Regions from separate parts of the Rhizobium sp. SRDI969 genome, predicted to be linked through region 1. Evidence: predicted binding sites of a transcription regulator. Region 1 holds the regulator's gene; the other holds the start of a gene.
What was found. The regulator PhoB, encoded in region 1, activates phosphate uptake and scavenging genes when phosphate is short. The targets are predictions, from matches to a motif close to TGTCATNNANCTGTCAT.
Positions count from the first base shown of each region.

Region 2: the regulator PhoB is predicted to act here: its motif matches at 2,820-2,836, upstream of N2A41_RS16815 (acid phosphatase).

Region 1 covers NZ_CP104035.1:173,415-177,374, forward strand. The annotation lists gene pstA (phosphate ABC transporter permease PstA) at 1-336, shown strand, start outside; gene pstB (phosphate ABC transporter ATP-binding protein PstB) at 352-1,167, shown strand; gene phoU (phosphate signaling complex protein PhoU) at 1,212-1,925, shown strand; gene phoB (phosphate regulon transcriptional regulator PhoB) at 2,073-2,756, shown strand; gene N2A41_RS00890 (GcrA family cell cycle regulator) at 3,013-3,546, opposite strand.
Region 2 covers NZ_CP104035.1:3,352,350-3,356,309, reverse strand. The annotation lists gene N2A41_RS16820 (hybrid sensor histidine kinase/response regulator) at 1-2,707, opposite strand, end outside; gene N2A41_RS16815 (acid phosphatase) at 2,887-3,960, shown strand, end outside.

The DNA.
Region 1 (3,960 bases):
GGCCTCGGCGCGTCGAAGATGCAGATGGTGTTTCACCATGTTCTACCGCTCGCCATGCCAGGCATCCTCACCGGCACGATCATCGGCCTGGCGCACGCGCTCGGCGAAACCGCGCCGCTGCTCCTGATTGGCATGGTCGCCTTCGTCGCCAACGCGCCGACGACACCGCTCGATCCCTCGACGGCTCTGCCCGTACAGGTCTATATGTGGGCCAACGAGGCCGAACGTGCCTTCGTTGAGCGTACTTCGGGTGCCATCATCGTCCTGCTCCTGTTCCTGATCGTCATGAACATGGGCGCCATCCTCTTGCGTCGTCGCTTCGAGCGCCGCTGGTAAACGGAGTTAAACATCATGAACATGTTGACGGAAGCTGCAGTTGAAAAGGCGCTGGATCGCAAGATGAGCAACGTCCCGTATAAGATGATCGGAAAGGAAGTCTCGGTTTACTATGGCGAGAAGCGCGCGCTTTTCGATGTGAACCTGAACGTCCGCGAAAACACCGTAACCGCCCTGATCGGCCCGTCCGGCTGCGGCAAGTCGACCTTCCTGCGGTGCCTCAACCGCATGAACGACACGATCGACGGCTGCCGCGTCACCGGCAAGATCACGCTTGATACCGACGATATCTATGATCCCGATATCGACGTCGTCGAACTTCGCGCCCGCGTCGGCATGGTCTTCCAGAAGCCGAACCCGTTCCCGAAGACGATCTACGAAAACGTCTCCTACGGCCCGCGCATCCATGGCCTTGCCAAGTCGAAGGCCGACCTCGACCAGATCGTCGAGACCAGCCTGCAGCGCGCCGGTCTCTGGAACGAAGTCAAGGACCGCGTGCATGAATCCGGCACCGGCCTGTCCGGCGGTCAGCAGCAGCGCCTCTGCATTGCCCGTGCCGTTGCCGTCAGCCCTGAGGTCATCCTCATGGACGAGCCCTGCTCGGCGCTCGACCCGATCGCCACCGCCAAGGTCGAGGAACTGATCCACGAGCTGCGCGAGAACTACACGATCGTCATCGTCACCCACTCCATGCAGCAGGCCGCGCGTGTCTCGCAGCGCACCGCCATGTTCCACCTTGGCAATCTTGTCGAGGAAAACGACACCGACAAGATGTTCACCAATCCCGACGACCCGCGCACCCAGGACTACATCATGGGTCGTTTCGGCTGATTTTGGCGACACCAAGCCTTCCCGTTATTCGAGGATAAAGCCCCATGGCATCGACACATATTTATTCTGCCTATGATGATGATTTGAAGTTCCTGTCCAGGCGGATTTCCGAAATGGGCGGTCTGGCCGAGCAGATGGTCGCCGAATCCGTCCGGGCGCTCGTCAATGGCGATACCGCGCTGGCGCAGAAGGTCATCTCCGACGACGTGATCCTCGATCATGCCGAACGCGAAATCGGCGACAAGGCGATCGTCACCATTGCCCGCCGTCAGCCGATGGCTGCGGACCTGCGCGAAATCATGGGTTCGATCCGCATCGCCGCCGATCTCGAACGCGTCGGCGACCTCGGCAAGAACACCGCCAAGCGCGTCATCGCCGTCCAAAGCACCGGCGTTCCCCGCAAGCTCGCCCGCGGCCTTGAGCATCTGTCCGAGCTGGCGCTCGTCCAGCTCAAGGAAGTGCTCGACGTCTACACCAATCGTTCCGCCGACAAGGCGAATGCGATCCGCGAACGCGACAACGAGATCGACGCCATGTACACCTCGCTGTTCCGCGAGCTCCTGACCTACATGATGGAAGATCCGCGCAACATCACCAGCTGCACGCATCTTCTCTTCTGCGCCAAGAACATCGAGCGCATCGGCGACCACGCCACCAACATCGCCGAAACGATCTTTTACATGACGACAGGCGCGCAGCCGGAAGGCGACCGTCCGAAGGACGACAGCGCCAACACCGTCGGCGCGGTCACGGAATAACCGTCCGGGCCAGTCGCCCGGACCAGTCAATTGCGTGCGCGCCCGTCCGGGCGCGCAAAGAGGTCGCAGCCAATTTCTGAGTTTGCGCAGGATGCATTGCTTAAATCACCCCCGGTTTAAGGATCATGCGCGAGGAGACCGATACGCATGATCCCGAGAGTTGCAGTTGTTGAAGACGAGGAAGCCCTCAGCGTGCTTCTTCGCTACAATCTCGAAGCGGAAGGCTTCGAGGTCGATACCATTCTTCGTGGCGACGAAGCCGAAATGCGGCTTCAGGAGCGCACTCCCGATCTTCTCATCCTCGATTGGATGCTGCCCGGCGTCTCGGGCATCGAGCTCTGCCGGCGGCTGCGCATGCGGCCGGAAACCGAGCGCCTGCCGATCATCATGCTGACGGCGCGCGGCGAAGAGAGCGAGCGCGTCCGCGGATTGTCGACGGGCGCCGACGATTACGTCGTCAAGCCCTTCTCGACCCCCGAGCTCGTTGCCCGCGTCAAGGCGATGCTGCGCCGCGCCCGTCCCGAGGTGCTGTCGACGGTGCTGAAATGCGGTGACATCGAGCTCGACCGCGAGACCCATCGCGTCCATCGCAAGACCCGTGAAGTCCGCCTCGGCCCCACCGAATTCCGCCTGCTGGAATTCCTGATGTCGTCGCCGGGCCGGGTCTTCTCCCGCTCGCAGCTGTTGGATGGCGTCTGGGGCCACGATATCTATGTCGACGAGCGCACCGTCGACGTCCATGTCGGCCGCCTGCGCAAGGCGCTGAATTTCTCCAACATGCAGGACGTTATCCGCACCGTCCGCGGCGCCGGCTATTCGATGGAAGCCTGAGGGCTTCCGTTCTGGTTACTGACAAGGGCTCGTGCTAACGTCTGCCCCTCACCCTAACCCTCTCCCCGTAAGCGGGGCGAGGGGACGTGCCCCGCGAAAGGTTGGTGGGGATGGAGAGGGTGCGGCATGTCCCTTCGCCCCGCAAGCGGGGAGAAGGTGCCGGCAGGCGGATGAGGGGCAGCCATCCGCACGGACCAAAATTGCATAAAAAACGGGCCACTCGGCCCGTTTCGTCATTCTAGCAATGATCACCCGTTCAGCTGGCCCGGGCTGCCGCCCGGCGGCGTTCGTTGACCGGCTGGTAGGCAAGCTTCTGGTGATAGCCGCAATAAGGCGAATTGTCGGGGGACTCGCAGCCGCAGAAATGGAAGTCGTCCTTCAGCGGATCGCCGACCGGCCACTTGCAGGTGCGTTCGGTCAGCTCCGTCAGGCCGAGGCGTCGGGAAATCGGCACCACCACATTGCCTCTCGGCACATATTCCATTTCCTCGATCGTTTCGATCTCGATCTCTTCCTTCAGCATGGTCGCGCCCTGCTGGCGGGTAACGGTGCGGGTCGTGACCCGTGAGGCGTAGTTCGGCGCGCGCGGCGCCGAGGTATTGCGCTTCGGCGTTCGCGCCGCGGTGTTGGTGCCGCCGGCCTTGGCACGGCCGGGGAGGCACAGCCGATGCACTTTGCCGATGACCGCGTTTCTGCTGACCCCGCCAAGCTGCGCAGCGATCTGGCTGGCGCTCAGTCCTTCGGCCCAAAGTTTCTTGAGTTTCTCGACCCGCTCGTCTGTCCAGTTCATGCCCTGTCTCCACCTTCTGCGTTGGTGATGGCAGAATCCCTCACCGTTGTCCCGGGAGCTCCGAAACAAGAAACGCTTGATCAATTTTGGTGACTAGTTCCGCCGCATGCAGTCTAGTAATTGATCTTTAACCTAGTGTGAGCCTGACTCCGTGACAAGAGTCGCATGAATCCGGATGAATCGAATTCGTAGTTTTCCCCAACTTGCTGCCCCTGCGTGTCATTTCTGCAATAATGCCTGTTGATGACTGGAAATGCCGCTGTACACTCTTGCTGCATACGCTAAGGGCGCCGTTTTGTTGACATTGCAGCGCGAAAAGGAAATAGTGCCACTCGCCGCCGCAAGGCGGCATTTTTGATTTTTCGGGCCTGGTTTCCTTAGCCGGAGTCATTGCCCGGCAACTTGATGGAGATC
Region 2 (3,960 bases), 1.7 Mb from region 1:
GCATGACGGCGGACAACATCAGGCGGACGCGGAAGCTCGAGCCTTCGTCCTTCACGCTCGAAACCGAGATCTCGCCACCCAGCGTGTTGGTCAGAAGCCGGGTGATCGTGAGGCCGAGGCCGAGCCCCGGCATTGGCCGCACGCTTTCGGCCTCGCCACGCTGGAAAGGCTCGTAGATGCGGGTCAGGTCTTTCTCACTGATGCCGCGCCCGGTATCGGCGACGGTGAAAGTCGCGACCTGGCTGCGATAGCCGACATCGAAGGTGACGCTACCCTCGTCGGTGAACTTGATGGCGTTGGAGAGCAGGTTGACGAGGATCTGGCGCAGCCGTTTCTCATCGGTGCGAACGAATTGCGGCAAGGCCGGCGGGCGTTCATGGATGAAGACGAGCCCCTTCGCCTGGGCCTGCGGGCGGAACATATCGACGATCTGGTCGAGGAAATCCTGGATGTTGATCTCGTTCGAATAGACCTGCAGGCGGCCGGCCTCGATCTTCGAGATATCGAGCAGGCCGTCGATCAGGCCGGAGAGATGTTCGGCGCTGCGGCGGATGACCTTGATCGAAGATTGGCGCGGCGTCGGGATCGTTTCGTCGCGCTCGAGGATCTGGGCGTAGCCGAGCACGGCGTTCAACGGTGTGCGCAACTCGTGGCTCAAGCCGACGACATAGCGGCTCTTGGCCCGGTTGGCGGCCTCGGCGGTTTCCTTGGCGTTCTGCAACGCGGCGTCGGTTTTCTTGTGGGCGGCGATTTCCTTGAGCAGCAGCGTGTTCTGGCGCGAGGATTCCTCCTCGGCGACGACGCGGCTGTCATGGGCAAGCACATAGAACCAGCAGACGACGCCTGATATCACCGAGAAGACGAAGAAGACGATGAGGATGGTGCGGTTGACGACCTCGGCCGTTTCAGGCGAGGCGGCGGCGACCTGATGGGCGATCATTGCCAGGATGGCGCCGATGGCGGTCAATGCCAGCACGACGGCGGTGCCGTAGCGGCCGAGGCGAGTCGTAAGCTTCTCGATGATGGTCTGAGGCAGCAGCACCTTGGCGACGGTGCCGACTTGGGCGTTGAAACGGGCGGCCGGCTTGCACATGTCGTGGCAGCGGCTGTCGAGCGAACAGCAGAGCGAGCAGATCGGCGCGGCATAGGCCGGACACCAGGCCATGTCCTCCGGTTCGAAGGGATGTTCGCAGACCGAGCAGGTGATGCTCGTCAGGTTCTTCCAGCTGTGGCGTGGCTTGCGGGCGAGATAGAACTTGCCTTTGGTCGCCCAGGCGATGACAGGCGAGGCGATCAATGCGACGACGAGGGTGATATAGGGCGCGAGCGAGGCGGCAATATCGCCGAAGGCGCCGAAATGAGCGATCAGCGATACGGCCGCCGACAACGTCATGGCGCCGAGGCCGACGGGGTTGATGTCGTAGAGATGGGCGCGCTTGAACTCGATGCCGGGGGGAGCAAGGCCCAGCGGCTTGTTGATGAAGAGATCCGCGGAGATCGTGCAGAGCCAGGCCATCGCAATGATCGAGAAGATGCCGAGTGTTTCCTCCAGCAGCCGGTAGATGCCGAGTTCCATCAGAAGCAGGGCGATTGCGACGTTGAACACCAGCCAGATGACGCGGCCGGGATGGCTGTGGGTTAGCCGCGAGAAGAAGTTGGACCAGGCGAGCGAGCCGGCATAGGCGTTCATCACGTTGATCTTCAGCTGCGAGACGACGACGAAGGCGGCCATCAACAGCAGCGCGGCATTGTGCCAGGGGACCATGTAGCCGAAGGCGGTCAGATACATTTGCGCCGGGTCGGCGGCGCGATCGAGGGGGACGCCCGAGGTGAAGGTCAGCACGACCAGAAATGAACCGGCAAGCAGCTTCGGCGCGCCGATGATGACCCAGCCGGGCCCGGCGAGAAAGATCGCCAGGCGGTGGCGCCACTTGCGCTGCGGGTCCGGCGGCAGGAAGCGCAGGAAGTCGGCCTGTTCGCCGATCTGCGACATCAGCGCCAGGATGACGGCGGAGGCAGCGCCGAATTCCACCAGATCGAATTCGGCGATGGTGCCGGGCGGGCCGGAGGCATGGCGGATGCCGGCGAAGGCGCGCCAGAGATCGAATTTTTCCCAGTCCAACAAGGCGATGAAGATCAAGGGAAGGATATTCAGCACGATCCAAAAGGGCTGGGTCATCAGCTGGAACTTGCTGATCAGCCGCACGCCGTGCGTCACCAGCGGGATTACCATGACGGCGCTGATGATGTAGCCGATCCAGAGCGGGATGCCGAGGGTGAGCTCCAGCGCGCCGGACATGATCGATGCCTCGATCGCAAACAGCATGAAGGTGAAGCTCGCATAGATCAGCGAGGTGATGGTCGAGCCGATATAGCCGAAGCCCGCGCCACGCGTCAGAAGATCGATGTCGACGCCGTGGCGGATGGCGTAGCGGCTGATCGGCAGGCCGATCGCCAGCATGGCGACCGAGGCGACGATAATGGCGTAAAAGGCGTTGGTCGTGCCGTAGGAAAGAGTGATCGCGCCGCCGATCGCCTCCAGCGCCAGAAAGGAGATCGCGCCGATCGCCGTCTGCGAGATCCGCTGCGAGGAGAAATGGCGAGCGCTCTTTGCGGTGAAGCGCAACGCGTAATCTTCCAGCGTCTGGTTGGCGACCCAGCGATTGTATTCGCGTCTCACCGGAATGATGCGTTGGCGCGCTGCCATGTCTTCCTTTCCGGCATTCCGGTTGGGCTCATCGTCTCTCCGGCAGTTTTGGCGGGATGGTTGGGAAAGGCAAGAGGCGGGCACCGACAGGTTCACAGAATGGCAATATTTTTGCAATTGATCTGTCACATGAGAGCTCTAACTCTCCCGGCGTTCGTTCAATCATTTCGGGTATCACCATGTCTGTTTTAAGCCTTTGCCGCCTGAGCACCGCCCTCGTCTGCCTTCTTTCCATCGTGCCATCGCTTGCCAGCGCCGAGCAGGCGACGGCGGCGAAAGCGCCTTATGCGCAGGCCGGAAACACCAACAAACGTGGTGACGCCTGCTTCTCGACGGTGGACACCAACGCCGCCGTTCATCTTCTCTCCGGCTTCCTCGAAATCTGGACCCCGCGCACGCCTTTCGTCGATGCGGGTGTCGAGGCCCCGGCCAAGGATAATTGCCCGGCGGTCGCCAAGACGGATTGGGACGGCATTCCTTCCAGCAAGACCGACGGCCATATCGTCAACCAGGCCGTCCATGACGCCAACATCGCCTATGTCGTCAAAGCGACGCGGGCGCGGACGGCCGATCAGGCCGTCGCCGCCTATCTCGACGATCGGCGCGGCAAGAATGCCAGCATCGTCGATGGCCTCGGTCCGCTGACGGATGCCTGGAAGGCCGGCTCGAAGCAGACCACCACGATCACCGAGGTGGCAGCCGATGCGACGACGGTCAAATATGATGACAAGGGCAACAATCGCGGCGCCGGCAGCAAGCCGGATGCGGAAAACAAGACCGACGCTAACCCCGATATGGGACTTGCGATCGACTTCATCAACGCCACCAGCGGTGACGGCTCGACGGAGCCGGCCAAACGCTATTTCAAATATGCCCGCCCCTACCGCTGGAGCCAGGACGTATCGGTCGTCCCAACGCTGGAGCCGGCCAAGGGTGGCAAGCCGGCCGAGGACGGCGGTTTCCCGAGCGGGCATACGGCGGAAGCCTGGCGGGATGCACTGGCCATGGCCTATCTCGTGCCGCAGCGCTTTCAGGAAATGATCACGCGTGCCAGCGAGCTGGGCGAAGACCGCATCCTCGCCGGCATGCATTCTCCTCTCGACGTGATGGGCGGCCGGATGCTTGGCACGGCCACGGTCGTCTACAATCTGAACAAGGCCGACAATGCCGCGCTGAAGAGCGATGCCTACGCCCAAGCGCAGTCATGGCTCGTCGCCAAATCAGGCGTTGCGGATGCGGGTGCACTCGAGGTT